Regions from separate parts of the Clostridium isatidis genome, predicted to be linked through region 3. Evidence: a T-box and tRNA genes for the amino acid it is inferred to sense, from the RefSeq annotation. Region 3 holds a T-box; the other regions hold tRNA genes.

Region 1 (5,557 bases), 1.1 Mb from region 3:
AAAGTGTAACATATAAGTTTGATGATCCTAGTAATTTAGAGGATTTATTTAGTTTGCAAGCTGTGGGACATTTATATAGTAGAATTTCTAACCCAACAGTTGCAGGATTTGAAGAAAGGTTTGCCCAATTACAAGGTGGCATTGGGGCAGTTGCCACATCATCAGGGCAGGCAGCTATTCTTTATTCAATAATTAATATATGTAAATCAGGAGATCATATTATAGCATCTTCAAGTTTATATGGTGGAACAGTGAATTTATTTAAAGTTCATTTAAAGAACTTAGGAATTGAAGTGTCCTTTGTGAGTCCAGAGGCTTCTAAAGAAGAGATATTATCAGCAGCCAAGGAAAATACTAAAGCTATATATGGAGAAACCATCGGTAATCCAGAATTAAATATTTTAGACTTTGAAAAATTTGCAGAAACTGCAAAAATTCTTAAGGTACCATTTATAGTTGATAATACAGTAGCTTCTCCATATCTTTGTAATCCCTTTGAACATGGGGCTAATATTGTTATACATTCAACAACAAAATATGCTGATGGACATGCTCAAAGTATTGGGGGAATAGTTGTAGATGGAGGAAATTTTGACTGGAGTAATGGAAAGTTTGAAGATTTTACAACACCAGATCCAAGTTATCATGGATTAGTTTATACAGAGGCATTTAAAGAAGCTGCCTATATTACTAAGCTTAGAGTGACTATAGCAAGAGATTTTGGAGCATGTTTAAGTCCATTTAATGCGTATATAACAAATTTAGGATTAGAAACTCTTCATTTAAGAATAGAAAGACATTCACAAAATGCTTTATCCTTGGCAAAGTGGCTAGAAAAACATCCAAAAGTTAAGTGGGTTAACTATCCATATTTAGAAACAAGTAAGGAATATGAAAAAGCTAAAAAATATTTAAATGGCGGGGGAAGCGGTCTTCTTACCTTTGGATTAGATACTGATATAGAGGGAACTAAGAGATTTCAAAGGGCATTAAAATTAATTTCCCTAGCAGTTACCTTAGGAGATACAAGAAGTTGTATATTACATCCTGCAACAACAACTCATAGTCAGCTTTCAGAAAAGGAATTAGAAGGAGCTGGTGTAACAACAGACTTATTAAGAATATCAATAGGAATTGAAGACATTGAAGATATAATTAAGGATGTAGAGCAAGCTTTAGAAGCAGTTTAAGATTATAGGAATATAAATCTATATTGATAACTTCAACCCTCTTTGTTATAATAATTTGCAGCAAAATTGAATTATAAGTGCTTAGCACTTTTTATAAGGGGGGGTTAACTTGTTTAATAAGGAAGAATTAGAAATATTAAATGAAGCCTTAAAAATATATGAAGAAAAGGTTACTAGGGATTTAGAAGCTAGTGTTAATAATAAAAATAAAATGGTTGCTAATAATAGAAAGCAAAAAAAGGTATGGCTTCTTCAAAACAAGCTTGCCAAACTTCTTAAGGAAGTTTAATTAATGAGAAATGTATAAGAAGAATGAATAGAAGTATAATAAATAGAAAAGGATTTGCTTAAGCAAATCCTTTAATTTCTACATTTCTTTATTAGCAATTTCTAAAATAATTCTATTTTTAAGTTTAGTTACATCAACTGCTCCTTCTTCACCATTCTTTCTGCTTCTTACAGCAACTGAATTGCTAGCAGCTTCTTTTTCACCAACAACTAGGATATAAGGAATTCTTTCTAATCTAGCTTCTCTTATTTTATATCCTATTTTTTCAGCTCTATAGTCCCCAGTAATTCTTATACCAGCATTTCTAAATTCTTTAACTATAGCATCTGCATAGTCATTATATTTATCAGAAATAGGTAGAACTATAGCTTGAGTAGGAGAAAGCCATGTTGGGAATGAACCATTATACTTTTCAATTAACATAGCTAAAGTTCTTTCATAACATCCAATTGATGATCTATGGATTATAAATGGACGCTTCTTGTTACCATCTTTGTCAACATAAGTCATATCAAATCTTTCGGCTAAAGCAAAGTCAATTTGGATAGTTATTATAGTATCTTCTTTTCCATGAACATTTTTAAATTGAATATCAAGTTTTGGTCCATAGAAAGCAGCTTCACCTTCAGCTTCAACATAATTAATTCCTAAGTGGTTTAATATTTCTCTCATTGTATTTTGAGTTTTTTCCCAAGCTTCTGGATTGTTAATATACTTTTCAGTATTGTTTGGATCCCACTTAGAGAATCTATAAGTTATATCATTTGCAATTCCTAAAGTTGTCATAATATGATCAATTAATTCAACACAACCCTTGAATTCCTCTTCTACTTGTTCAGGTGTACAAACAATATGACCATCTGCTAAAGTAAATTGTCTAACTCTTATTAAACCATGCATTTCTCCTGAAGCTTCATTCCTGAAAAGAGTAGAAGTTTCAGCATATCTTAAAGGTAATTCTCTATAACTGTGTTGTTCTGAGTTATAAATAGTATATTGGAATGGACATGTCATAGGTCTAAGAGCAACTACTTCGTCATCTTTTTCTTCATCTCCTAATACGAACATTCCATCTTTATAGTGATCCCAGTGGCCAGATACTTTATATAAATCGTTCTTAGCCATAAGTGGAGTTTTAGTTAATAAATATCCTCTCTTTTCTTCTTCGTCTTCAACCCATCTTTGTAAAAGCTGAATTATTTTAGCTCCCTTTGGCATTAATAAAGGAAGTCCTTGACCGATTTTTTCATCAGTAGTAAATAATTTAAGTTCTCTACCAAGTTTATTATGATCTCTTAGTTTTGCTTCCTCTAAAGCTTGTAAGTGAGCATCTAAGTCTGATTTCTTTAAGAAAGCAGTACCATAGATTCTTGAAAGCATTTTGTTCTTTTCATCGCCTCTCCAGTAAGCACCAGCAGCTCTAAGAAGTTTAATAGCTTTTACTGGTTTTAATGACATTAAATGAGGCCCAGCACATAGGTCAGTAAAGTCACCCATTTTATAGAAGGATATAACAGTATCTTCTGCTAAATCATTTATTAATTCAACCTTGTAAGGTTCATTAGCATCCTCCATAAGTTTTATAGCTTCAGCTCTTGGTAATTCAAATCTTTCAATTGAAGGATTTTCTTTTATTATTTTTCTCATTTCATCTTCTATTTTTTCAAGATGAGTAGAGTTGAAAGCTGGTTCTATGTCAAAATCATAGTAGAAGCCATCATTTATTGCTGGTCCTATTGCTAGTTTTGCTTCAGGGTATAATCTTTTTACAGCATAAGCTAAAACATGAGATACACTATGTCTTAATGCATCTTTTCCTTCTTGAGAATCAAAAGTACATATAGCAACTTCGCTATCTTTTTCAACAACAAAACGTAAGTCAACTACTTCTCCATTAACTATTCCACAACAAGCATTTCTTGCTAAACCTTCACTTATAGATTTAGCAATATCAAATACAGAAATACTTGATTCAAATTCTTTTACTGATCCATCTTTTAAAGTGATCTTAATCATATTTATCTTCCTTTCTAATTAATTCTATTTAGATTGTAAGTTTCTAGATACTTATAAGTTAAACTATTTTAGTAGAAATATTTATTTTAATAAAATAAAAAACTCCCGTCTCTTTCTATAAATAGAAAGGGACGAGAGTAGTAAATTCAAATTTCCCGCGGTTCCACCCTTAATTGCCTAAAATAGGCCGCTTAAGATATCGTAACGTGATATAAACGGACTTTATTAGAGTCACTCAGAGGTGGTTTTCAACTAAAATCAAGTAAGATAATTGCACCAAATTTATCTCTCTCTGCAAAATGATTAATAGTCTACTGTCCTCGTCATAGTGTTGATATATTTCTATATGTATTATTTTTTATTATAAATATAAAAAGTTTCAATGTCAACAAAGAGAAATAAAATAATTTACTAAAACTGCGAAAAATGTCATAATAAAAATATTGAAAAATTAAAAAAGGTTATATATAATATTATATGTAGTAGATGCAGATGTGGCGGAATTGGCAGACGCACTAGACTTAGGATCTAGCGCCTTTGGCGTGGGGGTTCGACTCCCTTCATCTGCACCAGTTTTAAATAAACTTTGCGGAAGTGGCTCAATGGTAGAGCGTCACCTTGCCAAGGTGAACGTTGCGGGTTCGAGTCCCGTCTTTCGCTCCAAAATAAAGACTTCTAAAGTCTAATTAATTAGATTTTAGAAGTTTTTTATATATAAAATTACATATTGTTTTATTATGAATAATATTTCTGAAAAATAAAATACTATTAATAATAGAAGAATTCACATATTATAATGTGAATTCTTTTTTATGCAAATCTATATTAATATTTAAATTGTTTAGTCTAAATTAACCAATATTTATATTGTGAAAAAGGCGCTCTAATTCTAATTCTTGAAGCATACTTTTGGAATATAGTTTGCCTCCCATTAATTTTGTTATTAGTTCAATTTTTGAGTAGCCTTCTTTATACATCTTAAGGTCTTTAACTATTTTTTTTAAAGTAGACTTTGGTATTTCTAAAATAATAGAAAGTTCCTTAAATGTATAGTAATCTTTTGGTAAAAGGCTGAAAAGTTTTTCTTGAAGCTCTAGCTTATATTTTAAATCTGTTTCTAAAGAGTTGTGGGGGCCTAGTTTTCCTCTATGGTGGTAATTACAAAGATATTTATAATTTAGTTTAATATCATAACCACCTTCATGTTTATGAACTATATGATGAATATCAGCCTTTGATCCACAAATTTCACAGTGGTGCAAATTCACGCCTCCCTTATATATATCCTTAATATTATTATAAAATAAACCTTTATTTTATTCAAATAGAGGATTATGGTTAAAATAATAATATTAAGAAAATTTAGAAAATAAATTTTTATTAATATCTTGAAAACGATTGTTACATGGTGTAATAAACTATATAATATAAATATAGATAATATATTATATTATGGTAATGAAGAAAGGGTGATAGAGTGAGGCATAATTACGATTCCTTCGATTATTGGGAAGAACTGATAGATAAAAACAAAACTTTGAGAGGTCATATGTTTATGGATTCGTTACCAAATAAGGATACAATTTATATTCATACCCTAGTTTTTGGAAAAAACAACGGAATTGATAATACATGGAGCTACTTTCCTGATATAAAGACTTTATTAGGATATATACAATATTCATTTTTACAAGAAGCCTTTTATAAGTGGATATATGGAAAGGAAAAATTAATTGTTAATGTACCTAATATAAGAGTAGAAAAAATAATTTCTGATGCAGAAAAGAATAAAAAGCTGACAAAAGAAGAAGCAGATAATATGAGAAGAGAAATAAATATGATAAAATCTTGCTGGTCTTTACCAAAAAATAAAATCTTTGCAAGGTTAAAAAAATTTAGTCGAGATTTTAATAAAACCTGGGTTGGAGATAATAGAGAGTTTTTATATTTAAAGATATTTAATAGTCCTATCGAATTAGGAGATTTCGTGATAAACTCCAATTATATAATTAGAGGAAATGAATTTGAAAAAGTAGTTGGGGTTACTATTGATGAATGGAAG
Region 2 (14,005 bases), 1.3 Mb from region 3:
TCAGCTCCTACTTCCTTAGGATTATCATATCTTATGTTTATTCCTGTTTTTGTTCCTGGACCTACAATTATTGGTTCAATTTTAAAACTTTTTCTAACCATATTTTCTAAAGAATGCATTATATTTGGAACAACTGATGAAATTATTATCCCTTTAACTTCCTTTGGATTTAAATTATTTTGGGCAAAAAGCTGCATAATTTGAATTGAAAATTCATCAGATGTTTTATTTAAATCTGTAGAAATTCTCCATCCATGAATTTGTTCTTTTTCTTTATATAAACCTAAAACAATATTAGTATTCCCTACATCTATTAGTAAAATCATACAGACACCACCTTAATACAATTAAAAGCAGCCTGAAAAGCTGCCCTTATAAATATACTTCTTATAGTAAATTTAACACTTTAAATTTTAGCAATTAAATATCATTTGTCAAGGGATGAGCAAATATATATTAAAATAACCCAGTAATTTCTCCATCCTCTGTTACATCCATTTTATTTGCTGCAGGGACTTTTGGTAATCCTGGCATAGTCATAACGTCACCATTTAAAGCTACTATAAAACCTGCTCCATTTGATATCTTAACTTCTCTGACTGTAATCTCAAAATCCTTTGGTCTTCCTAATAGCTTAGGGTTATCTGATAATGAGTATTGAGTTTTAGCCATACATATAGGAAGTTTATCTAAATTAAATCTCTCTAAGTCACTTATTTGTTTTTTAGCATTAGCTGTAAGTACAATTCCCTTTGCTCCATATATTTCTTGTGCAATTTTTAATATTTTATTTTCTATTGTATCTTCAACTTCATATAAAAATTTAAAATTGCTTACTTCATTTTCCATAACATCACAAACTGCTTCACCAAGCTCTAAAGCACCTTCGCCACCCTTGCTCCAAACATCACATAAAGCAGCTTTAACTCCAATATTATTACAGAAATTCTTTATAAAATCTATCTCCTCACTACTGTCAGAAGAGAATTTATTAATTGCTACAACTACTGGTACATTGTATTTCTTTATGTTTTCAATTTGTTTTTCTAAATTACAAATCCCTCTTTTTAAGGCTTCTACATTAGAACTAGTTAATTCATCTAAGGAAACTCCTCCATGATGTTTTAATGCTCTTATTGTTGCAACAATTACAACACAATCCGGACTTAAATCTCCATATCTACACTTTATATCTAAAAATTTTTCTGCTCCTAAATCTGCTCCAAAACCTGCTTCTGTTACTACTATATCTCCAAGTTTTAAAGCCATTTTAGTAGCTAAAATAGAATTACATCCGTGAGCAATATTAGCAAAAGGCCCTCCATGAATTATTGCAGGTGTATTTTCTAAAGTTTGAACTAAATTTGGTTTTATAGCATCCTTCATAAGTAATGCCATTGCCCCTTCTACACCTAACTGTCTTGCATAAACAGGGTTTCCATCTAAATCATAAGCAATTAATATATTTCCCATTCTTTCCTTAAGCTCTGATAAACTATTTGATAAACATAGTATTGCCATTATTTCTGAAGCAACTGTTATCATAAAGCCATCTTCTCTAGGAAAACCATTAATCTTACCACCAAGACCAACAACTATATTTCTAAGAGCTCTATCATTCATATCCATAACTCTTTTAAATAAAATTCTCCTTGAATCTATTTTTAATGAGTTTCCTTGGTGAAGATGATTATCTATTGCTGCTGCCAACAAATTATTAGCTGAAGTTATTGCATGCATATCTCCAGTAAAATGTAAGTTTATATCTTCCATTGGAACTACTTGTGAATATCCACCACCAGCAGCTCCTCCTTTTATTCCAAAAACAGGACCTAAAGAAGGCTCTCTTAATGCTATAACTGCATTCTTACCCATTTTGCACAATCCTTGACCAAGACCAACAGTTACTGTTGATTTTCCTTCCCCTGCTGGTGTTGGGTTTATTGCAGTTACTAATACCAATTTCCCATTTTTCTTATCTTTATTCTTTTTTAATATATCTAAAGATAACTTACATTTATATTTTCCATATAACTCAATTTCATCTTCTGTAAGACCTAACTTTTCTGCAATTTTTACTATAGGTTCCATTTTAGCTTCCTGAGCTATTTGAATATCACTCTTCATATAAATCACTCCCACTATTTCAATTAACAGTTAAAAGTTAACAAATCAACTGTACTTGAATATATTATATACCTAATGTCAATTTATATAAATATTTTTAAATTATCTGTTATTATTAAACTAAAATTTTTTAAAATATTTATATAAATTATAATAGCTGTTTTGTAAATTTAATTTACAAAACAGCTATTTTATTTAAAACTTAATTTTCATTGTAAATTCTTTCGAATTCTTCACCTGCAATTTTTTCTTTTTCTAATAGAGCATTAGCCACTGCATGTAACTTATTAATATTTTCTTTTAATATAGTTTCAGCTCTATTATATGCTTCATCAATAAAGTTTTTAACTTCTTTATCAATTAATGATGCAACTTCTTCACTAAAGTTTCTATTCTTTCCTAGGTTTTTACCTAAGAATACTTCATTATTATCTGAGCCATAAGATATAGTACCAAGTTTTTCACTCATACCATAATCCATAACCATAGCTCTTGCAATAGCACTTGCTCTGTCTATATCATTTTTAGCTCCTGTACTTATATCAGATAATATAAGTTTTTCTGCTATTCTACCTCCAAGAAGTCCTGCCATTTCATCTTTTAATCTTGCTTTTGATGTATATGCTCTATCCTCTTCTGGTAGATGCATTGTATATCCACCAGCCATACCTCTTGGAATTATACTTATTTCATGAACTGGATCTGAATGTTCAAGTGATTTCATAACTACCGCATGACCTGCCTCATGATATGCAGTTAATTTTCTATCATGTTCGTTAATAGTTCTGCTCTTCTTTTCAGGTCCTGCTATAACTCTTGTTATAGCTTCTTCAAATTCTTCCATTCCTATTACTTTTTTATTCTTTCTTACTGATAATAAAGCAGCTTCATTAGCTAAGTTTTCTATATCTGCGCCACTAAATCCAGGAATCATCTTCGCTAGTGTCTTTAATTCCACATCTTCTGCTAAAGGTTTCTTTCTTGTGTGAATTCTTAATATTTCTTCTCTTCCTTTAACATCAGGTGTACCAACAACTACTTGCCTATCAAATCTACCAGGCCTTAATAAAGCTGGATCCAGTATGTCTGGCCTGTTTGTTGCAGCTATCATTATGATACCTTCGTTTGTTCCAAAACCATCCATTTCAACTAATAGTTGATTTAAAGTTTGTTCTCTTTCATCATGGCCTCCACCAAGACCTGCTCCTCTTTGTCTACCTACAGCATCTATTTCATCAATAAAGATTAATGCTGGCGAATTCTTCTTAGCTTGATCAAATAAGTCTCTAACTCTTGAAGCTCCAACCCCTACAAACATTTCAACAAAGTCTGATCCTGAAATACTGTAAAAAGGAACCCCAGCTTCTCCGGCTATTGCCCTTGCAAGTAGAGTTTTACCTGTTCCAGGTGGACCTACTAATAAAACACCCTTAGGTATTCTAGCTCCCATATCAGTATATTTTGAAGGCTGCTTCAAGAAATCAACTATTTCTTCTAATTCTTGTTTTTCTTCATCTACTCCAGCTACATCAGCAAATGTAACTTTTTTATCTTCAGGAGACATCATTTTAGCTCTGCTTTTTCCAAAGTTCATAACCCCTCTTCCACTACCCCCGCCTTGGGCTTGTTGAGACATAATATAAAAGAAAATAAAACATAATACCATTAACATTAATGTTGGAATAAGACTAATCCAAAAACTACTATTTGATGGTTGATTAAATTCAACCTTAACATCATCTTTAGGATTTGTAATTATTAATTGTTGTATTAATTCACTTGGTGCATATGTTGTAAATTGCTTATTATCCCTTGTCTTACCCGAAACACTCATTTTATCCTTTTCAACTACTATGCTGTCTATTTCATCATTTATCCATTTTTGTTGAAAATCACTATATACTATTCTATTTGATGCGTTACCACCATTCCATAATAGAGTCGCTGATAGAAAGAGCATCACAATTACAAATATCCATATCGTTGCGCTTGAATATTTTTTCATTCAAGGCCCCCCTTTCTTCTAGTTATTTTTTGTAAATTTTTATTTATATACTTCTTCTTTTAGTACACCTATAAAAGGTAAATTTCTATATTTTTCTGCATAATCTAATCCATATCCAACTATAAATTCATCTGGTACTTCAAACCCCAAATATTCTACATTAATTTCTGTTTTTCTTCTTGCAGGCTTACTTAATAGAGCAGCAATTTTAATACTTTTCGCATTTCTAGCTTTGAGATATCTTTGAAGATAATCTAATGTAACTCCACTATCAACAATATCTTCTACTATTATTATATCTTTGTCATCTATGTTATTATCTAAATCTTTTAGTATTCTTACAATACCAGAAGTTTCAGATGAATTTCCATAACTAGATACTGCCATAAAATCAAGTTCGCATGGTATATTTATATTTTTTATAAGATCAGCAGTAAAAACCACTGAACCTTTTAAAATGCCAACCACCAATAAATTTCTATCCTTATAATCTCTGCTTATTTTACCTCCAAGTTCCTTTATTTTTTCTTTTATTACTTCCTCAGTTAATAAAATTTCTTTTATGTCTTTAAGCATTGCTTTTTTCCTTTCTTCTAAAAGTAATCTTTAAAATTCTACTTGTCTTATTTGTTACCTTAAAACTTTCAGAAACTCTATATCCAACTATCCAGGCAATTTCATCATCAAAAACCACAATAGGTACTTCTTTCCTTTCTTCAGAAGGAATTTTCAAGTTAATAAATATATCCTTTAGTTTTTTGCTGTTCTTCATTCCTAAAGGAATCATCTTATCTCCATTTCTTCTTTGCCTGATTTTTAATTCTTCTTTTATATTATCATAATCGAAATATTTTATTAATACATTATTAGAAAATTCTATATTATTTTTCAAATTGTTAATAATTTTAAACTCTATTAGATACCCATTATATTCTATTGTATTATTCTCCAAATCAATTTTATTAATAATTACTTCATTTTCCTCTTTATTGTTCTCTTTGGATAATACTTTTATTTTATCCTTTAAATAAATATCCCCATATACATTTTCACATATTATGTTATTAGGTAAATATATTCTTTTATTTGTAGTATTCTTAGATAATTCTATAACTTCATATATATGCTTCATTTCAATGTTATTATATTTTTCTGAAAAATTAAACAAGGACTTTCTTATAAGCCTTGTTAAAAGAGCTAAATCTAAAGAAAAAGCATCCTTTAAAATAATTAAATTATCAGGTCTTTTCTCACAGTACTTTGAATAATACCATTCAACTTCCTTATTTAAATAGTCATTATCTATTTGAATAAGTTTGCTCATTCTATTAATTGTTTCTATTATATCATCATTAAAATTTTTCTTCATATATGGAAGTATATCATGCCTTATTTTATTTCTACCGTATATATTTTCTAGATTAGTCTTATCAATTCTAGGATTTAGATCATTTATTCTGCAATATTCTTCAATTTCATCTCTTGAAAGGCATAAAATTGGTCTAATTATCCCGCCTTCTCTCTTTACTCTAATACCGCAAAGCCCTTCCATACCAGATCCCCTCATTAAATTTAATATTACAGTTTCTGCATGGTCATTTAAATTGTGGGCTATTGCAATTTTATTATAACCTTCTTGTTCCTTAATTTTCTCAAAGAAGCTATATCTCTCCTCTCTTCCAGCCATTTCTTCTGAAATACCTTTTTCTTTTGATATTTTATGTATATTTATTCTAGTGGAAAAGAATTCAATATTTAAACTTTCACATAATCTTTTTGAATATTCCTCATCTTCAATAGCTTCATTTCCTCTTAACATATGATTTATATGAGCTGCTCCTAATTCTATTTCTAAATCATTCTTCAAATTATATAGTATATGAAGCAGACAAACAGAATCAGGACCGCCTGATAAGCCTACTAATACCCTATCTCCTTTATTGAGAAGATTATTTTCGATAATAAAATCCTTTACCTTTTTAACCACGGTGAAAACTCCTCAGTATTTTTTGATATATTTATAATAACACAATTGTAATAGTTGTAAACAACTATTACAATTCATAATTCACAATACAAAATTCACAATTTAGGAAATAATTCAGACTTACTGAATTATAAAAATAATATATTAGCTTTTTAGCTAAACTAACTATAATCCTAAATTGTGAATTATAAATTATTATTTCTAGTTTATTAGATGTATTTATGGTTTTACTACAAATACATCTTCTAAATCCAGAAACTTATTAACTTCACTAATTACAAAAATATATTCTCATATTTTCAGCCAATTTAAAAATCACCCTGAATTGTACATTTAAATTATAAATTTTTAATTGGAGCAAGGAACTGTTCCCAACAACCCCTTGTTTTAATAGATCGAATAAATTTTTGATACTAAAACTGTCATATCATCTCTTACTCTTCCATTACTTAGAGAAATTGCCTTATCCAATATATTTCTTGATAACTCTGCTGGATTGCTATCTGAATATTTTAAATATTCTTCTAGCCAATAGTAGCTTCCTAAATTATTTTTATCAACATCTAAAACCCCATCACTTATTGATACAATAATGTCTCCATGTTTAAGTTGTAGCTTTTCTGAATTTGTATCTACAGCATCTAATATTCCAAAAGGAAGGCTATTACATTTTATTACCTTTACCTCATCTCCTCTTTTTATAAAACTAGCTACTCCACCTATTTTTATAAATTCCGTTTCTCCTGTATATAAATCAATTAAGTTTAAATCCATAGTTGTAAATTTTTCATCTTCATTAAATTTCATTGCCATTATTGAATTAACAGTATTGATAGCAGTTTTTTGAGTAAAACCTGCTTCAATAAACTTTTCTATTAGATCAACTGCCAACTTACTTTCAGTTGAAGCTTCTGGTCCAGAACCCATTCCATCACTTATTATAGTTAAATAAGTTCCATCATCATTAGTATTAAAACTATAGCTATCTCCTATAGAACTTTCTCCATCCTTAGATTTAACTGCTGCATAAGAAGTTACATGATATTTAGGAGTTTCTTCAATTATAATTGAACATTCATCTGTATCTGGATCAATTCTACATCCAGATTTAGATATGGAAATTGGAACTTTTACTAAGTTATTTATTATAGGTAATATCTTTTTCGCACAATAATTGCTACCCTCACAATTAGTTAATGTAATTTTTATTTTCATCCTTCCTTTTCTATCTAAATAACAAAATACGTTTTTATACTCTATTCTTGCTTTATTAAATGATTTTTTTAGAATTTTATCTATTTCAGTACATACAGAAACATCTTTTTCAAAATCCCTAATCATATCTCCCATAGTTATAGTCATATTATTTATATGGCTAGCTATAAGCTTTCTTCCTTCTGTTAATCTAGTTCTTAAAGCCTCATTAACAGTATAATTATTTACAATTTCCTGAGCATTCTTCATAAGACTGCTCTTTTTAACACATTTATTATTTAAAACTTGAGGAAAATATATATCATTGCTTTCACAACTGCTTATAAGCTCTGAAAATCCATCAAAAGTATAACGTAAATTTCTATCCCAACATCTTTGTCTTAATTCACAATTATAACAAACTCTGTCGGCTAAACTTTCAACCATTGCAGTTCCTTTGTTGCTTAAAGATAAAATATCATTTTGTCCTAAATTTAATATTGAATTTGATAAGCTTGATAATACTGCTTTCATTGAATTTAATCTATCTAAAAATTCATTCTTTACTTCATTTAAATTGAATTCATTTATAATTTCAACCTTTTTATCTCTATTAAGTTCATTTACAATATTATTTATTATTATTTCTGGTATTAATATAAATAAAATCAGAGCAATTAAAACTTCTATCATTCCTGCTATATTAAAGGAATTAGAATACATGGATATTATAAAATGAACTACTAAATAGCTTAACGATGAAAATATCCTGCCTGTATCCTTAAAAACTCCCATAATAAGTCCACATAAACTATAGGCAGTTATATAAGTTACTATATCACTATTTGTTATTCCTATTATAAAACCCATTGAAATTCCAATAGCTGAACCTAATCCACTTCCTCCAATAAAAGAAAAAAGTGAAATAACCAAAATAGCTACTATACCTCTTAAATAAACACCTAAAATATTAAAATTTCCCACTCCAGTAATTAATAAACATATTAATATTCCTATACTTATTAATTCTTCAGTAGAGAATAAATAATTGCTATCTAGTTCATCTATTGAGCTTAGTGCGTAACTTATAATATATTTAACAGGTATTATACTTATTAATTTTAATAAAGAAAATATTAAGTTAATTTTAATAGGCTGCTTATAAACCACAAAATTAAAAATCAAAAAGGTTGAGAATATTATTAAGAAAGTTATAGCATCTTTTTCCTTAATGCTTATTTGATTGCATATTTCACTATAAATTAATATTATTAATGCTACAACACAATAACCTATAGCTCCTTCTAAAATATTAGATATTGATAAATATCCTATTATTGTTCCAAATAAGGCAAGGATCTTATCCTTTACATTTTCCCTTTTTAAACATATTAAATATGCAATACCAAAGGGTGCTATACCAATATCTTTTGTTATAGATAATAAAACCCTGCTTAATAAAATTCCAACAGTAACCATTATTAAAGATTTAATAATATCTCCCTGAAGCTTAACTTCTCTTTTATTATTTTTATTACTTACTCTTTTATATGTTGATATGTCCACACCATATTGCATACTATTACCTCACCTTCCTTAAAATGTATTTTGATTATAGCATTATGTTAAGGTGAGATATGTCAATATATGGTTATAAAAAAATTTTTCGTAGGACATTTTGTTTTATAATCCCTTAAAGATAGATAAAATTTTAGAATAATTTCTCTCCTAAAGAAGACTAATTATTGTTTTATTTTCTGATAAACATTTATTTTGTCAGTATAAACAATTTAATGATGAAAAAATAAATATAAAAAAAGTCATAAAACTTATTTGAGTTTTATGACTTTGGTGCTGAAGACCGGAATCGAACCGGTACGGTATCGCTACCGCAGGATTTTAAGTCCTGTGCGTCTGCCAGTTCCGCCACTTCAGCGTATATGGTAGCGGAAATAGGACTTGAACCTACGACACCTCGGGTATGAACCGAGTGCTCTAGCCAGCTGAGCTATTCCGCCATTTTTTTGGTTGCGGGGGTAGGACTTGAACCTACGGCCTTCGGGTTATGAGCCCGACGAGCTGCCAACTGCTCCACCCCGCGATATTATAAGTTAAATTCAACTTGGTGCTGAAGACCGGAATCGAACCGGTACGGTATCGCTACCGCAGGATTTTAAGTCCTGTGCGTCTGCCAGTTCCGCCACTTCAGCATATATGGTAGCGGAAATAGGACTTGAACCTACGACACCTCGGGTATGAACCGAGTGCTCTAGCCAGCTGAGCTATTCCGCCACATTTGGTTGCGGGGGTAGGACTTGAACCTACGGCCTTCGGGTTATGAGCCCGACGAGCTGCCAACTGCTCCACCCCGCGATATTTTAAGTTGAATTTAACTTGGTGCTGAAGACCGGAATCGAACCGGTACGGTATCGCTACCGCAGGATTTTAAGTCCTGTGCGTCTGCCAGTTCCGCCACTTCAGCATATTAACTGCGCCTTATCGACGACAAAAATAATTATATATTATGTTCTTATAAGTGTCAACATATTTTTTTAAAAAGTGTTTCACACTTTTTATAATATACAAAGAAAAGTGTTTATTAGGTAAAACTTTAAAAGAAAAATCTTCCCTTATTCTACTTTTCAAATTAAAAAGGGGCTGTCGCACTAATAATTAGTGCACAGTCCCTTTTTGTGCAAAAAAATAAATCCTAGACTCCATGAGTTTAGGATTTATGATAAAATATTTTTATGCACAAAGAAAATATTTTACAAAAGAATTATACATTAAACCAAAAGTTTTATCAATTAAAACTTCCATTAAATATTGATTACATGATACCGGTTAATGATTCAGTGCGATTACTAAGTCAATTTGTAGAGGAGATGGATTTAACAGATTTATATTCGACTTATTCCAAGATAAAGGAAAATCAAGTATCGCCAAGAAAAATGCTGAAAATCATGACTTATGGATATATGAATAAGATTTATTCGTCTCGAGATATTGAAAAGGCATGCCGTAGAGACATTAATTTTATGTTTTTGCTTGAGGGAGCATCCGCTCCGGATCATGCAACATTTGCAAGATTTAGAAGTCTTCATTTTGCTCCATGTTCTGAAAGGATCTTAGCTGAAACAGCTAAATTTCTTTATAAAATTGGTGAGATATCAGGAGATGCTATCTTTATTGATGGCACAAAAATAGAAGCTTATGCAAATAAATATACTTTTGTCTGGAAAAAGGCAGTTACAAAAAACATGGCAAAATTGCTAATTAAAGTGGCCGACCTTGTTAAAGAGTGCGAAGAACTTTATGATATTAAGTTAATCTATAAAAATGAAGTTCAAATGAAACATGTAAAAAAGCTTAGAAAAAAGCTTTATGCACTAAAGAAATCAGAAGGAATAGAATTCGTTCACGGATGTGGGAAAAGAAAAACTGCATTGCAACGATCAATAGAAAAACTTGAAGAATATCTTTCAAAGTTTAAAGAATATACTCAAAAAGTGTACACTTGCGGAGATAGAAACAGTTACTCAAAAACTGATGTTGATGCTACATTTATGAGGATGAAAGAAGATGCTATGAAAAACGGTCAACTTAAGCCAGCTTATAATGTGCAGCATGGTGTAGATTCAGAATATATTACATGGCTTACAGTTGGACCACAACCAACGGATACAACTACGCTAATACCTTTCTTGAAAAGCATGGAAGAAAACTTAAAATTTAAATACTTAAAAATAGTTGCAGATGCTGGATATGAAAGTGAGGAGAACTATTCATTTATTGAAGAAAATAATCAAATAGCATTTATTAAGCCATCTAATTATGAAATATCAAAAACAAGAAAATATAAAAATGATATCGGTAAAATAGAAAACATGGATTACAATGAAGAAAAAGATTTCTACATATGCCGAAATGGTAAGCAGTTAAAGGCTGAAAATATAAAAATTAGAAAATCTAAAACAGGATATGAAAGTGAAAAGACAATTTATGTTTGTGAAGATTGCAATGATTGCACTTACAAGAGTAGTTGCATCAAAGGGAATAATTGTAAAACTCCTTTGGAAGAAAGAGTAAAAAGATTTGAAACATCAAAAAAGTTTAATCGCCAAAGAAAGTCTGATTTAGAAAGAATTCTAAGCGAAGAAGGTTGCTTGCTTAGAATGAACAGAAGTATTCAAGCAGAAGGTTCTTTTGCACAAATAAAACAAGACATGAATTTCAGAAGATTTATGTGTCGTGGGCAAAAGAATGTATTAGCAGAAAGTATACTTCTTGCAATGGCACACAATATAAATAAATTACATAGTAAAATACAAGCGGGCCGCACTGGTAAGCACTTATTTGAATTGAAGAAAGCCTCATAAGTTAAATTTTAAAAAAGCTTTTTTTCTGAGGCTTATTGAAGTGCGCCTATTTTTAGTTGATTTACATGCAAATAAAAATAACACCTAAAAAGTTAATTTATAGAATAGAAAAAGGAGCTATCGCTAACGGATTTTAATCCACTAATGCGACAGCTCCCCTTATAGATTTATATATAAATTTATATGATGTCTATAATTACATAAATAAAAATTAATAACTTCTTCTTCCACTCTTTGATTTGAAGTCTTGATTTCTTTTTATATCTTGCATTCTTTCTTCACTGTCTTTTAGAAACTTTGACATTATATCTTCAAAATTCCCTGAAGCACTATAATTTTTCTTATTTTCTAGAGACCAATCAATTTCTATAGGGTTAGCTGATTTTTTTTGTACATTTGCTTGTTTTATAGATAGGCTAATCTTACCATTATCATCTATTGATATTACTTTTACTTTAACCTTATCTTTTTCCTTAAGATGTTCCCTAATATCTTTTACAAATGAATCTGCTACCTCTGAAATATGAACTAGCCCTGTTTTATTCCCCTCTATCTCTACAAATGCACCAAAATTAGTGATGTTAACCACTGTACCCTCTAAAATGTTTCCTGCCGCTAAGGTCATGTTACAAAGATTCCTCCTTAAAAATTAAAAATAATAAATATATGTTATTATAATAATAACCTCTTTTTGTAATTTTAAAACATATCCATTAATTTTGCTCCTGGGAATTCACAACCTTTTCTCCTTCTTTTACCATCCCTAGCCTTTCCCTAGCACTCTTTTCAATATACTCATCAGAACCAATACTCTCTAAATCTCTTTGAAGTTCTGCATTTTTATCTCTAAGTTCCTCTAGTTCTTGCTGACTAACAGTAATTTCTTTTTGGATTTCTTTAATCGTAATTCCTTGCTTAATATAATTGAATATAAAAATGGCAAAAATAAAAAATATAATAATTCCTTTAAGAGTTAATCGCTTTTTAATTTACAACACCCTCTTTAAATATATTATATATCTATTTTAAACACTAAAAATATTTTATTCAAGCTATTTTTTTATGTTCCTACTTTTTTCCTAGAATATTATAATATACTATTTTTAAAGGATAGGATAAAGTTTTAAAAGTTATTCTAAATAGCCAGCTTACTTTTTCTATAATATACATTTCTATTTTTCTAACTTTTGAACTAATAATTTTTAAATAAATGATTAACGTTAAAATCATAAATACATAAACATATGGCCCTAGGAAAGCATAGTTCTTATATAGTAAGAAAGTAAAGACTGTTATGGCCGTTAATACCCAAAATAATATATCTTCAATTATGACTATTATTTTAGGTACTTTTATTCCTCTTACCATACTATATAAATCAAATAAAACACCAATTAAAATACCAGATAAAATAGAATATAGTACAGTTTGAAATTGAACTTCTAAAGTTAACGGCATATAAACCTACCTGAAAAGCCTTGATATTATACTTTCTTTTTCTTTTTTACCTTCTTTACTACTATAAACTATAGAAGCTATGTTTCCTATTATTATTAAATCTCCATTTTGAACATCTAACTTATTCATTTTTAATTCAGAACCTTTAATTGTTAAAAATCCTAATTTTGTATTTAATAATATCTTTTCATCATCAAAACTAATTACTTCCTCAGCTCCTGTAAGAGTTAGCTTTTTTCTATTTTCTAAATATATATTACTTCTTGCTTCTTCTAATTTATTTTCAATTTTCTTCTCCATGATATCTCCTCCAAATATTCTTATTAAAATATATGAAGGATTTATTATATTTATTCTTTATCTTCTTCTCCTTCTAGGATCTCATACATTTCTTTTGCATTTTCTTTTTTAACATGTTCTGCAATATTAGTTATTTTAGCTTTTAAGGATCTATTTGCAAATTGTATTTCTATTACATCGCCTTCCTTAACAACAGTTGAAGGTTTGGCTACTTTATCATTTATAAAAACTCTTCCCCCTTCGCAAACTTCTTTTGCTACAGTTCTTCTCTTTATTATTCTTGAAACTTTAAGGTATTTATCTAATCTCATAATCAATCTCCTTTCTAAAAAAGAACCCGAGATAACTCGGGTTCTTAATATTACTTATTAACTCTGTCTTTAAATTCTTTACCTGCTTTAAAAACTGGTACTGTAGATGCTGGAATATTGATAACTTCCTTAGTTCTTGGATTTCTTCCTTCTCTAGCAGCTCTTTCTCTAGTTTCAAAAGTACCAAATCCGATTAATTGAACTTTGTCACCCTTTTCTAGAGTTTCTTCAACTGTTTCAATAA
Region 3 (14,005 bases):
AATTTGAAAATATACGTGCAGTATTATTAGAAAGAGCTTATAATATTAGAAATGGATTTGAAGATATTACTTTTGAAAGAGACTTTTTTTCCCTTGTAGAAAGTATCATTGTATCTATGATTCAAGGAGAAGATAATTTCTTTGGACAGTTTTTGGTAAAAATTGAAAGAGGTATAAAATATGATATTACTTGGCCTCTTGCAACAGTGCCAATGCTTAAGGGATTTAAGTTATATTTTAATCCATTACTATTTTTAGAATGTAACAAGAGAGAAATGGTAGCCTTATTTAAACACGAAATATACCATATAATGTATGGTCATCATGAAAGAGAGAAAGAGCTTAGAAATAAATATACTACAACAGCTGTAAACATGGCATTAGATATATCTATAAATCAATTTATTAATAATATGCCTCCAGAAAGTTATAGATTAGAAAGATTTAATTATGAATTTTATGCTTCCTTAAAAGAAGATAATTCAATAGAGTTATATGCAGAAGAAATTGATAAAATCATTAAAGAGAAATTAAAAAATAAGATGAAGTCTGATGATAAGGATATTGGAACAGTAATTGATATTTCTAAAGCTCATGATGCCTGGGAGGAAAGTGATTTAAATTCAGACTCAATAAAAGAAATGACAAAAAAAATAGCTGTAAGCTCCTTAAAGAATAAAGCTCCAGAAGATATTAGAAAAATAGTAGAGTCCTATAAGGAATTAGCTCAAATATCCTGGCAGGATGAGCTAAAACGCATGCTTCCTACAATTAGAGCAGGACAAAGAAAAACTATAACTAGGAAGAGTAGACGACAACCTGATAGGCTGGACATTAGAGGAAGTTTACCAAATTTAATACCAGAAGTAATAGTAGCTTTGGATATTAGTGCATCTATTAGTGAAGGTGAAATACACAAAATAATGATTGAAGTTTTAGATATTGCTAAAAATAGAAGCAGTAAAATCACTGTAATTGAATGTGATGACCAAATTAGAAGAGTATATGAGGCTAAATCAAGAAATGATTTTAAGAAGAGAAGTTCAAATAATGGATCAACTAAATTTTCTCCTGTATTCCAATATTTACAGGAGAACAAATTAAAAAATAAAATATTAGTTTATTTTACTGATGGAGTTGGCGAAAAAGAATTAGAAGTAAGACCCATAACAAAGAATGTAATTTGGGTTTTAACAGGAAAAAATGACTTATCTTTAAAAAAATCTTTTGGTAAAATAAAGAGGATAGAAGTAAAAGAACAAGAAGAGCAAAGTGGAACTGCTGCTCTTGATATGGTTAAAGAGTTCCAAAGAGAAAATGTAGTTATAAGGTAATTTACATTATGTAGATTACCTTTTTTTATTATATTTAGGCAGTTGATAATTTTTATATGAATGTGCTATAATACAAGCAGTCAGGGGGATAGGTATGAGAGATTTTAAATCTAATAAAAATAATAATAGAATTATTATTGTAGTTACATTGTTTATAAGTCTTGTTTTAAACGTTTACACCTCCTTGTTGAATTCTAAATATAGAATTTCGCTTGGAAGAGAAACTTATAACAGTTTGTTAGATATAAGAACAAAAAATGAAAGCTCATCAAATATTTTAAATACATGCATTAAAGCTAAAAGTATTAATAATCAAGAATTATTTACTTTGTATAAAAATTTTAGTTCTATTGATAAGGAATTCAATAATTTATGGCTGAAATATAAAAATTATAATGAAAAGAAAATATCAATAGGAAAGAAAACTATTGAGACATATGTAAACTCCAGAGATGTTTTTAAAAGAATTGAGAACTTTCTTTATGAATATATGAATTACCAAATGAAAAATGATAAGGAAGTTATATCATTAGAAGGTAATGCTATAGATAATTTTTCAACGTTAGAAAGTTTAAGTAGGAGTTTAAATGAATATTTTATAGAGTTTGATAGTAAATACTATAAAGACTTAGATGAGGAGAAAAAGAAATTAATTTCAATTAAAAAGAACCATTGGGTTGAAGCTCTAAAAGATATGAATATTGTAATGGAACCTTATTTTACTTATGAATTTATAATAAAAGAATAGGAAAAAATTAAAAACAGTTGAAATATTCAGCTGTTTTTTCAATTAAACTCCTAATTATTTTTTTACTAAAAATAAATTAAAAGATAAATTTATGTTATACTATATATAAAATATTTATAGTTTCATAGCAATACTAATAATACAAGTAAAATATGCAAATGTGAATTTTATTAACATGGAGGTAAAAATGATTTTAAATAGAAATGATATATGTTGGTGTGGAAGTGGCAAAAAGTATAAGAAATGCCACTTAGAATTTGATGAAAAATTAAATAGATTAAAAAATCAAGGGCATGAAGTACCTACAAGAGATATGATAAAAAACGAAAAGCAAATTCAAGGGATTAGAGAAAGTGCTAAGATAAATGATGGTGTTTTAGATTTAGTGCAAGAAAAAATAAGAGTAGGTATGAGTACTGAGGAAATTGATAAACTAGTTTATGATTATACAGTTAGTCATGGAGCTATACCGGCAGATTTAAATTATGGAGGTTATCCAAAGAGTGTTTGTGTATCTATAAATGATGTTGTTTGTCATGGTATTCCAAGTGAAGATACAATACTAGAAGATGGTGATATTGTAAATGTTGATGTATCTACAATATATAATGGATACTTTTCTGATGCTTCAAGAATGTTTATGATTGGCAATGTTTCTGAAGAACATGCAAAGCTTGTTAGAGTTGCTAAGGAATGCCTAGATAAAGGCTTTGAAGCAGTTAAGCCGTGGGGGTTCTTAGGAGATATAGGGGCAGCCATACAGGAACATGCTGAAGCCAATGGTTTTTCAGTGGTAAGAGCCTTTGGTGGTCATGGGATAGGAATTAAGTTCCACGAAGATCCTTTTGTAGCCCATGTAGGTAAAAGAGGAGAAGGAATGGTATTAGTTCCAGGAATGGTATTCACAATAGAGCCTATGATAAACGAAGGAGATTATGAAGTCTTTATTGATGAAGATGATGACTGGACAGTTTATACAGAAGATGGTGGCTATTCAGCACAATGGGAATATACAGTTTTAGTTACTGAAACAGGAGCTGAGATTTTATCAAGATAAAATTAATTGACAGTTGACAATGGACAATTATAGTTGCTTTTCAGTTTGATTGAAAAGCTAAAATATATTTTAAATTGCTAATTAAAAAAATAGTCCTTTAATAATAACTAAGTTATTATTAAAGGACTATTTTTTATGTAGAATTTCAGCTGTCTGAAATTCATACTTAATTGTGCATTGTGAATTTTGAATAGAAAAAAAGATTGCCTAAGCAATCCTTTTTTCTAGTGGCATCCTCCACCACAAGATCCACATCCGCCTTCGGCTTCAATGATTGGCTTTAGAGATAATCCTCTACCTTCATTTTCTTCAGTTGAAAGTAACTTGAAACCGCCGAATTCATCGATTAAGTTTTCTTCTACAACAAAAGTTATATCGTTAACTTTTTCTACAACATCTCCATCTTGTGGTTCATCAACAGTTATATTAAAAGCAGGCCCACTACAACCGAAACCAGCTAGGTTAATTCTTATGCTGTAGTTATCTACTTCATTTTCATCTAAGAATGCTTTAAATTCTTTGTAAGCTTCTTCACTTATTAAAATTTTATCCATATTTTCACCTTCTATATAAAAATTTAATTGATAATTTATATCACTAGTATAACATAGTATATATAAATATCAAGTGTTTTTTACTTTAAGAATTAGTAAGATTTAAGAATTTAGGAAATTTTAATATAATAATCATTGTAATTACAATTTATTGACAATATAATTAATAATGAAATCGTGGAATAATATTAGTATATTTAAATTGTACTTAGATTATACTTAAAAAGAGAAGGGAAGAAAAAAATTGAAACCTTTTGAAAGAGATTATGTACTAAAGAAAATAAATGAATACAATGAATTAATTAATGAGAATAATATTAATGACTTTAAAATAGATAAAAGTATTACAATAAATCAATATATAAAAGGATATATGTATGAAAAAGAAGATAATATATCAGTTAACATAATTAGACTTCTTAAAGCAAATAAAGAATTAATGAGAATATCTCCTATAGAAATTGAAAGTTCATATTCTTTTATTAAATTTGCTAAAGGAAAAGTCGGAGTAGTCGGGTTAGGCTTAGGTTATGTAGTAAATGAATTATTAAAAAAAGATAATATTAAAGAAGTTGTAGTTTATGAAAAAGAAAAAGAAATAATAGAGTTATATAAAAGGAATTTTAATAATAATAATAATAAACTAAGAATAATTTATGGTGATGCTTATAAAGTTAAGAAAGAAAGTTTTGACTTTTTTTATGTAGATATTTATTATTATGAATTGAGTAAAAAAGTAGTAGAAGATTATAAAATTTTTAATAAACTTCATAATATAAAAGAGTATTTCTTTTGGGGGTATGAGCATTTTCTTTTAAGCTGCAGGTATGAAGAAATAGTTTGGGTTTATGTTCCAGAGCTTTGGATGGAAGGAAGTAAATTAATCTTTACTGCATTACAAGAGGAAAGCTTACTTAATTATTATAAAAAATTAGATGAAAATTTAGTAAGTGAGATTTTAGCAGAATTTAAAATAATATTTGATGAAGAAGACTAAAATCGATGGATAATTATCAATGGATAATGGACAATTTAGGAGGAGTTTTAGGTAAACTGAAAATTAAAAAATAAACATAAAAAATACTGCATAAAAATTTATGCAGTATTTTTATTCTTTAACTGTTAATCGTCAATTGTCGATTGTTAATATTGTGCTTTTACTTAACCACAATATTAACTAATCTTCCTTTAATAACTATTACTTTTACAATATTTTTATCTCCAATTGCAGCAACAATATTCTCATTAGCTAAAGCTTCAGCTTTAATTCCTTCTTCATCTAGGTCAGTAGGAACATTTATTTTAGCTTTTATTTTTCCGTTAACTTGAATTGCAATTTCTACTTCATCTTTAATTAAAGCATTAGGATCATATTTTGGCCAAGCCTCATTAAAGATAGAGAAGTCTAAGCCGAATAAATTCCATTGTTCTTCAGTAAAGTGTGGGGCAAATGGTGCAAGAACTTTTAAGAAATCTATGCAAGCTTTTCTTAAGAAGTCTAGATTTTTTACTTCTTTTTGAAGATACTTAGATAAGGCATTTACAAATTCCATCATTCTTGCTATAGCAGTATTAAATTGCATTTTCTCACTATCTTCAGTAACACCCTTTATAGCATTATTTAGCCAGAAGTTTAATTCTTTTTCCTCTTTATCAAAAGTAGTTTTATTATTATTACCACTATTAATTGCTTCTCTTGCTGTTTCTAAATATCTTTCCATTCTATCAACAAATCTTGCTACAGATTTAATACCTTCATCGCTCCAAGCACCGCCATCAACATATTGGAAGCCGAACATCAAATACATTCTAAATACATCTGAACCATATTCTTCAATATAATCATTTGGAGAAATAGTATTTCCCTTTGATTTACTCATTTTTTGACCATCAGGTCCAAGAATTAATCCTTGATGAGTAAGAGATTTAAATGGTTCATCAAAATTTACATAGCCCATATCTCTTAATGCTTTAGTGATAAATCTTGCATATAATAAGTGCATACATGCATGCTCTGGACCACCTACATATTTATCAACTGGAAGAAGGCTATTTATAAGTTCGCTGTCAAAAGCTTTTTCTGAATTCTTATTATCTGGATATCTTAAATAATAGAAAGATGAACAAACAAAAGTATCTAATGTATCAGCATCTCTCTTTGCAGCTTTACCACATTTAGGGCAAGTAGTGTTTATAAAATCATCACATTTAGCTAAAGGTGATTTTCCATCTGGAGTAAATTCTACATTATAAGGAAGCTCAACTGGCAATTGATCTTCTGGTACAGGAACAATTCCGCAGTCATCACAATGAATTACTGGTATTGGTGCTCCCCAATATCTTTGTCTAGAAACTAACCAGTCTCTTAATCTATAATTAACTTTTTTAGAGCCTAGTTCTTGAGAAGCTAGTTTTTGTACTATTTTTTCTTTTGCCTCTTCAGTTGTTAATCCAGTAAATTCAGCAGAATTTACTAAAACACCACTTTCACAGTAAGGTAATTCTGCTTCGCTGCCATCTTTGCTATTGATAACTCTTTCGATAGGTAAATTAAATTTAGTTGCAAAAGCGAAGTCTCTTTCATCATGAGCTGGAACTGCCATAACAGCACCAGTACCATAGGTTGCAAGAACATAATCTCCAACCCAAATAGGAATTTCTTTTCCTGAAATAGGGTTAATAGCATAAGAACCCGTAAATACTCCAGTCTTTTCTCTTGTTAATGATTGTCTTTCTATTTCTGATTGTTTTTTAGCTTGTTCCTTGTATTCTTCAACTTTTGCCTTGTTTTCTTCTGTTGTCAGAAGATCAACTAGTTTATTTTCAGGGGCTAAAACTACATATGTAACACCAAAAAGAGTGTCAACTCTAGTAGTAAATACATTAAATTTTAAATCTGAATCTTTTACTTTAAAAGTAACTTCAGCTCCAGTAGATTTTCCTATCCAATGCTTTTGCATTGAAACAGTTTTTTCAGGCCAATCTAAAGTATCTAGTTTTTCAAGTAATTCGTCAGCGTAATCTGTAATTTTAAAGAACCATTGAGTTAAGTCCTTTTTTGTAACTTCTGTAGAGCATCTTTCACATGTACCATCATGAACTTGTTCATTTGCTAAAACAGTATTACAAGATGGACACCAGTTAACAGGTGCATTTTTTCTATATGCTAATCCTTTTTTATAAAGTTGTAAGAACAACCATTGAGTCCATTTATAATAGTCAGGTCTGCATGTTACAACTTCGTTTTCCCAGTTAAACATTGCACCCATAGCTTTTAATTGATTTTCCATAGTTTCTATATTCTTTTCAGTTGAATCTTTTGGATGAATTCCAGTCTTAATTGCATAGTTTTCAGCTGGAAGACCAAAAGCATCAAAACCCATTGGTTGAAATACATTATATCCTTGCATTCTCTTCATTCTAGCCCAAGAATCAACAGGTCCATAATTAAACCAGTGACCTGCATGTAGTTGGCTGCCAGAAGGATATGAGAACATTTCTAATACATAAAGTTTTTCACCCTTATTATTAGGGTCGAATTTATAAAGATTTGTTTCTTCCCATTTAGCTTGCCATTTTCTATCAATTGATGTTCCATATTTAGCCATAAATTAATCCTCCTACAAAATTATTATATATAAAAAAGCCTTCATCTCAATTAAGAGACGAAGGACGTTCGCGGTACCACTCTTATTAGAAAAAATAAATTTTTCTCACTCGAAATTATAACGGTATTACCGTACTTGCTTTTGACAAGTAAGCTCCTAGGTAAGTTCCTATAATCTAATCACTGTTTCGCAGCAACCAACAGTTCTCTGAAGATTAACATTTATAGTACTACTCCTAATCATAGCGATATAAAATATTATGTTATAATGGAATTAATTATATATTATTAAAAAATATAAGTCAATATAACATAAGAATGTACAATTAGAAAGTTCAATTTAAAGATTAATAGTGATTTTTATTTTCATTTGATATTTAATAATAGATTAAAAGGTGATTATATTCGCATTTTTTAAATATTGTATTAATTTAAAGATTTATGCTAATTATAGTATATAAGATAATTTTAACAGGAGGATGAAATATGGAAGTTAAAGATTTAATGTATATGAAGAACTGGGTTGTTGTAGGAGATGTAAAAAATGAAAATAAATATGCTAATAAAATATTAAAGGCATTAAAAGAAAGGGGCTTTAACGTTTCTGGCATCCATTATGCTGGAGGAGCTTCTATATTTAAGAGTTTAAAGGAAGTTCCATATAATATAGATGTAATCGATCTTTGTATAAATCCAGTTAAGGGCTATGAATACATAAAAGAAGCAAAAGATCTTGGAATTAAACATATATTAATACAACCAGGAGCAGAAAGTGAAGCAATATTAAACTACTGTAAGGAAAATCACATAGAAGTTTTTCAAGATTGTGCATTAGTTCAACTTAGAAAGATAGAAGAAGGGAAAGCAGAGAGATAACAAGTAAAAGGTAAGAAGTAATAGCTAATAGGAGAAGGGCGATTATCAATTAATGATTAATAACTTAGCTAACTTTTCATTAAATTGAAAATTAGAAAAACTGCTGAAAATTTCAGCAGTTTTTTATTCTTATAATTCATTTTGCCTAAATATTTCTTTAATTATGTGCTTTAAGTTGTGAGCTTTCTCAAATTCTCTTATGAATTTGAGATAAATACCATGATATCAAAACAGTTAAAGCGTAATCGTATATTAAAAAAGCAGCTTGCCCAAGAATAAATAGTGCATACAGAGGAAGATTATTTTCATTTATGTTAATAAATTCATTTAAGAAAAAATATGATATAAGTAAGATTATATTAAAAAATATTAATTTTAATATTACTTCTAAATAGAATTTATTTAGTTTTTCAATGTAGTGCTTAATTATGCCGTATATTCCAAAGAAGATAAAGTAGAAAAGTACTATATCTTTTGGTAAAAGTAAAAAGCCTAAAATTGAAGAGCCTATATATACAAGAAAAGCACCTTTTAAAGAACCTCTAATGATTGCAATAGGTACGAGCAAAGAGCTTATAGTAAGGAAAGTGAGAGTACTTATAGGCATAATATTATTTAAGAATAAAATAATAATAGTAAGTGCTATTAGTATAGCATTCAAAGTAAGTTCTTTTGCTTTCATAATATTTCCACCACCTTAATAATTAGCAGCAGCTTATTAGGTCTCCACCCATACATTCACATATAGAATCTAAGCACCAAAGATTTATACACATATCACAAGCATCAGAATTATTTATTCCTGTAGTTCTATAATAGTTATTTGAATAACTTCTAGTTCTTTGATATAAAGAATTTAAAGTCTGTCTATATTCAAAATTATTTGGTTCCATATTAACTGCTGTTTGAATGTAATTAAGACCTTGATCAAATCTACCCATGTTAGTCAATAAAACACCATATAAAAAATTCCATTCTGCATTCCTATTAGAGATACTATTTAATTTTGCTTCGGCTGCAGCATAATTGCCCATTTGCATATATCTTCTTATTTCATTGAAATCATAGTTGTTATTATTGCTGCTATAATTACTATAGTTATTAGAGTTATAATTATTATAACTATGAGAACTGTTTCCTGAATTTTTAGTTAATTGATCATAGGCAGCATTTATTTCTCTCATTTTTTCTTCAGCTAGATTTCTTAAAGGATTATCACCATATTGATCTGGATGATATTGTTTAATTAATTTTTTATAAGCGGCCTTTATTTCTTCTTGACTTGCTCCAGGTTTAAGACCTAATACTTCATATGGATTCATTATTTTTCCTCCCTTTATTTTCGCATGGTTTACTTGTCACCATAATATATTTATCCATCATTCCTAGTTCTAAGATATTTTTTAATATATCTATATTTCTCTTTAGTGGAAGTTTTAATAGCATTTCATTAGAATTATATGCACAATTTAAAATTGTAAATTCTAATCTATCTTTTATTGAAGTAAGTAAATCTTCATAAGATTTATTATCTTTATTGAATAAAAAGTTAATTGGATTGAATTTATTATTTTCTATATCATTTTTTAAATCGTCTACAGCATCTATAAGGTATATCCATTTACCAAGAGTGTATCCAAGGTTATAAAGATTATTCCTCAAAATCTCACTATCATCTATAAGAGGATAGGGATATTCCTTTAATATATTTCCAACAATATTACTAAAAGGATGTGAGATTTCATCTATATTAGAAAAATTTTTATTTTTTTCAAAGTTTGCTAATTCATTTAAATTTTTTTCTATTATGCTAGATATCTTTCTGAGTGATTTATTTATTTTTTTTTCATAGGGATTTAAAATTTTTTCTATTATTTTACTTTTTAATTTATTGTCATCTTGAACATCATCTTTAACTTTAAAGTAATAAAGAGAAAGATTCATTGCAGCTGCATAATCTATTGCATCATTATTTACGATTATAGGCTTCTTTTCCAAGGGATGTGGAAGACAGCGCTTTATTTCAATTGAAGCTTCTTTTTCTGATATTGAATCAAGTAATACTGCAAGAAAAGCCATATCATAATTTAATGTTAACCTAGGTAAATTACCTATATTTTTTTTAAAACTCATACATAATCCACAGTAATAACTTCTGAATTTTACATAATCTTTTATTTTTAGTTCACTTTTTAATGGAGTTACATATCCAAACAATAAAAACACTCCTTAATTTTGTTTAATCTAATTATACAAAATTTAATTTTTATTCACAATAAATAGAATGTTAATTTTATATATATTTAAGGTTATAGAAAACTAATTGATAAAGGAAATAATATTGTTGTAAAATAAAAAAATATAAATAATAGTAAATTTATTTGCAAATAATAAAAAAGTCGGGGGCGGTGAAATGTTTGGTACAATAATAAATTCCTTAGTTATTATTATAGGATCAATTATAGGGCTAATAATAAAGGGCAGAATAAGTGATAAAATAAGAGCAAATATAATGAATGGTTTAGGTTTGTGTACTCTATATATTGGTATATCAGGGGCATTAGAAGGTGAAAATACATTAATAATGATAATTTCCATTGCATTAGGAGCATTAATAGGAGAGTTAATTGATATTGATAGTAAACTTAATAATTTAGGAAAAACTATTGAAAAGAAAGTCAATAAAGGCAACAATAGTATTTCAATTTCAGAGGGCTTTGTAACTGCGACTTTATTATTTTGCGTTGGAGCTATGGCTATTGTTGGTGCATTAGAAAGTGGATTGAATAATGACAATAGCACTCTTTATGCAAAATCAATTTTAGATGGAGTTAGTTCAATTATTTTTTCTTCAAGTTTAGGGATTGGAGTTATGTTATCTTCAATAAGTGTTTTTATTTATCAGGGAATAATAGCTTTTGGAGCAACTTTATTGTCTAGAATATTAAGTGATGCTGCTATCAATAATATGACAGCTGTTGGAAGTTTACTTATTGTAGGTTTAGCTTTTAATATTCTTAACATAACTAAAATTAAAATCTCTAATTTACTGCCAGCTATGTTGATAGCAGTTACTTTAAGTTTGTTATAAAATTTATTTAAGTTGTATATTCTATATAAAGTAGAGTACACAACTTAAATAAATATTAAAAATATACATGAATTATCCGTTCTATTTGAGTTTCTATTGTTAGTTTGAAAAGGTTTAATAAAATTTAAAAAAGCAAGAATGGTGTAATTAAATGTCGAAGAAAGCTTATATTCACGAATTTTTTTATTGTATTTAAAATGTATATATTGTATAATCTCAATAGAAATTCGATATGGACGAATTTAACAAATTAATATACATATAGTCTAAGGAGGATTATTTTATGAAGAAAAGAGCAATAGCTTTAGCACTATCAGCACTAATGATTACTGGGCTAGTAGGATGTGGAAATACTTCTACTAAAGAAGGTTCAGAAAACGCAGATCTTAAAGTAGGAATGGTTACTGATGCAGGAACTATCGATGATAAATCTTTTAACCAAGGAACTTGGGAAGGTATTTTAAGAGCTGGAGAAGAATTTGGAGTTGAAACAAGTTACTTAAAACCAGCAGGTACTACTGAAGCAGACTATTCAAAAGAAATCACAAATCTTTATGATACAGGATATAAGTTTATAGTTACTCCTGGATTTAAGTTTGAAACTGCTATATATAATGCTCAAAAGAAATATGAAGATGCTAAGTTTGTAATTATTGATGGAGCTCCTCATAGCGGAGATAATAATTATGATTTATCAGACAACACAATTGCTATCTTCTTTGCTGAAGAACAAGCTGGTTTCTTAGCAGGAGTTGCAGCAGCAGCAGAATTAAAAGAGGGAGACTTAGGATTTATAGGTGGTATGGAAATACCAGCAGTTCAAAAGTTCAACTGGGGCTTCCAACAAGGGGTAGCTTATGCTAATGAAAATTTAGGAACAAAGATGACTATTAAAGCTGAAAATGTAGTATATCAAGGATCATTTGATAACTCAGCAGCAGGACAACAACTAGCAGCAACTATGTATGACAATGGAGTAAAAGCTATATTTGCAGCAGCAGGTGGAGTTGGTGTTGGAGCTATAAATGAAGCTAAACAAAGAGTTCAAAAGGGTCAAGAAGTTTGGATGATTGGTGTTGACGTTGACCAATATGCAGATGGTATTTATGATGAAGCTGCAAAAAAATCAGTAATATTAACTTCTGCCATGAAGAAGATTGATATTGCTACTTTTGATATGATTAAAGATGAATTAAATGAAGAATTCAAAGGTGGTCAAATATTAAGATTTGATGCATCAAATGATGGTGTTGGTCTTCCAGAAGAAAATCCAAACTTATCAGAAGATACAGTTTCAAAGGTTAAAGAAGTATTTGAAAAGATTAAGAGTGGAGATATTAAAGTAAGTGCTGAACAAGGTAATTTAATAAAGTAGATAGTTAAAGATAATTAAATTTATGTGAAAAAGGCGGATAATCCGTCTTTTTCTTCTATTATTGGAGAATTTCATTTATTTAACAACCCAAACAAAAAAAGGCATAGTTAATGCTTTTAAAGTAGTAAAATGAGGGAGGATATTTAATGAGTTATGTAGTAGAAATGCTAAATATACGAAAAGAGTTTCCAGGAATTGTAGCAAATGATAATATTACTTTACAACTTAAAAAGGGAGAAATTCACGCTCTTTTAGGAGAAAATGGTGCAGGTAAATCTACATTAATGGGAATGCTGTTTGGAATGTATTTGCCAGACAAGGGAACTATAAAGGTAAAAGGAAAAGAAGTTAAAATTTCTAATCCTAATATTGCCAATGATTTAGGAATAGGTATGGTTCATCAACATTTTAAATTAGTTGAAAATTTTACAGTAACAGAAAATATTATCTTAGGTAGTGAACCTAAGAAGTTTTTAACTGTTGATATAAAGAAAGCTGCTAACAGAATAGCTGAATTATCAAAAACTTATGGATTAAACGTTGATCCATATGCAAAAATTGAAGACATTTCAGTTGGTATGCAGCAACGTGTTGAAATTTTAAAAATGCTATATAGAAATGCTGAGGTATTAATATTTGACGAGCCTACAGCCGTTTTAACTCCACAAGAAATACAAGATCTAATTCAAATTATGAAAAGCCTTATAAAAGAAGGCAAATCTATTATTTTAATTACTCATAAATTAAAGGAAATAAAAGCTGCTGCTGATAGATGTACAGTAATAAGAAGAGGTAAATATATTGGAACAGTAGATGTTAAGTCAACTACTGAAGCAGAAATGGCAAAAATGATGGTTGGAAGGCAAGTATCTTTCAAAGTAGAAAAGCAAGAAGCAAAGCCAAAGGAAGAAGTACTTAAGGTTGAAAACTTATCAGTTAAAAATAATAAAAAAGTTCTTGGCTTAAAAAACTTTTCGTTATCAGTTAGAAAAGGTGAGATAGTTGGTATAGCTGGAGTTGAAGGAAATGGTCAAACTGAACTAGTAGAAGCTATAACAGGTATGAGGCCAGTTGAAGAAGGAAAAATAGTTTTTAATGGAAAGGATATAACAAATTCTTCGATTAGAGAAAGAATAGATTTAGGAATTGCTCATATACCAGAAGATAGACATAAGAGAGGATTAATTTTAGATTATACAATAGAAGATAATATGGTTCTTAAAGCATATAAAAATAAGCCTTTTTCAAAAAATGGACTTATAAATAGAGAAAAAATAACAATGCATGCAAATGATATAATAGAAAATTTTGATGTTAGATCAGGTGAAGGCGGAAAATCTATAGCAAGATCCTTATCAGGAGG

The links. The T-box of region 3 lies ahead of leuS (leucine--tRNA ligase). A T-box ahead of a tRNA ligase gene usually reads a tRNA of that ligase, here a tRNA-Leu.
Region 1: it has a tRNA-Leu gene. The T-box ahead of leuS (leucine--tRNA ligase) is inferred to sense a tRNA for this amino acid. The anticodon was not compared.
Region 2: it has a tRNA-Leu gene. The T-box ahead of leuS (leucine--tRNA ligase) is inferred to sense a tRNA for this amino acid. The anticodon was not compared.

What each region holds. Positions count from the first base shown of each region.
Region 1 is NZ_CP016786.1:346,456-352,012, forward strand. Features, by position in the region: gene BEN51_RS01740 (O-acetylhomoserine aminocarboxypropyltransferase/cysteine synthase family protein) at 1-1,190, shown strand, start outside; gene BEN51_RS01745 (hypothetical protein) at 1,300-1,479, shown strand; gene thrS (threonine--tRNA ligase) at 1,558-3,495, opposite strand; T-box leader at 3,620-3,831, opposite strand; tRNA gene BEN51_RS01755 (tRNA-Leu) at 3,984-4,067, shown strand; tRNA gene BEN51_RS01760 (tRNA-Gly) at 4,084-4,158, shown strand; gene BEN51_RS01765 (HNH endonuclease signature motif containing protein) at 4,347-4,757, opposite strand; gene BEN51_RS01770 (hypothetical protein) at 4,973-5,557, shown strand, end outside.
Region 2 is NZ_CP016786.1:174,524-188,528, reverse strand. Features, by position in the region: gene BEN51_RS00880 (type III pantothenate kinase) at 1-326, opposite strand, end outside; gene BEN51_RS00875 (formate--tetrahydrofolate ligase) at 457-2,127, opposite strand; gene ftsH (ATP-dependent zinc metalloprotease FtsH) at 2,330-4,132, opposite strand; gene hpt (hypoxanthine phosphoribosyltransferase) at 4,172-4,708, opposite strand; gene tilS (tRNA lysidine(34) synthetase TilS) at 4,701-6,119, opposite strand; gene spoIIE (stage II sporulation protein E) at 6,507-8,891, opposite strand; tRNA gene BEN51_RS00850 (tRNA-Leu) at 9,163-9,249, opposite strand; tRNA gene BEN51_RS00845 (tRNA-Met) at 9,255-9,331, opposite strand; tRNA gene BEN51_RS00840 (tRNA-Met) at 9,339-9,414, opposite strand; tRNA gene BEN51_RS00835 (tRNA-Leu) at 9,437-9,523, opposite strand; tRNA gene BEN51_RS00830 (tRNA-Met) at 9,529-9,605, opposite strand; tRNA gene BEN51_RS00825 (tRNA-Met) at 9,611-9,686, opposite strand; tRNA gene BEN51_RS00820 (tRNA-Leu) at 9,709-9,795, opposite strand; gene BEN51_RS00815 (IS1182 family transposase) at 10,064-11,692, shown strand; gene BEN51_RS00810 (S1 domain-containing RNA-binding protein) at 11,904-12,317, opposite strand; gene BEN51_RS00805 (FtsB family cell division protein) at 12,406-12,639, opposite strand; gene yabQ (spore cortex biosynthesis protein YabQ) at 12,761-13,150, opposite strand; gene yabP (sporulation protein YabP) at 13,157-13,450, opposite strand; gene BEN51_RS00790 (RNA-binding S4 domain-containing protein) at 13,501-13,761, opposite strand; gene BEN51_RS00785 (HU family DNA-binding protein) at 13,812-14,005, opposite strand, start outside.
Region 3 is NZ_CP016786.1:1,440,421-1,454,425, reverse strand. Features, by position in the region: gene BEN51_RS06950 (vWA domain-containing protein) at 1-1,334, shown strand, start outside; gene BEN51_RS06945 (hypothetical protein) at 1,429-2,082, shown strand; gene BEN51_RS06940 (methionyl aminopeptidase) at 2,270-3,139, shown strand; gene BEN51_RS06935 (HesB-like protein) at 3,364-3,693, opposite strand; gene BEN51_RS06930 (methyltransferase) at 3,938-4,690, shown strand; gene leuS (leucine--tRNA ligase) at 4,851-7,301, opposite strand; T-box leader at 7,352-7,553, opposite strand; gene BEN51_RS06920 (CoA-binding protein) at 7,787-8,176, shown strand; gene BEN51_RS06915 (hypothetical protein) at 8,364-8,858, opposite strand; gene BEN51_RS06910 (J domain-containing protein) at 8,881-9,498, opposite strand; gene BEN51_RS06905 (DUF5685 family protein) at 9,485-10,393, opposite strand; gene BEN51_RS06900 (DUF554 domain-containing protein) at 10,590-11,267, shown strand; gene BEN51_RS06895 (BMP family lipoprotein) at 11,551-12,642, shown strand; gene BEN51_RS06890 (ABC transporter ATP-binding protein) at 12,789-14,005, shown strand, end outside.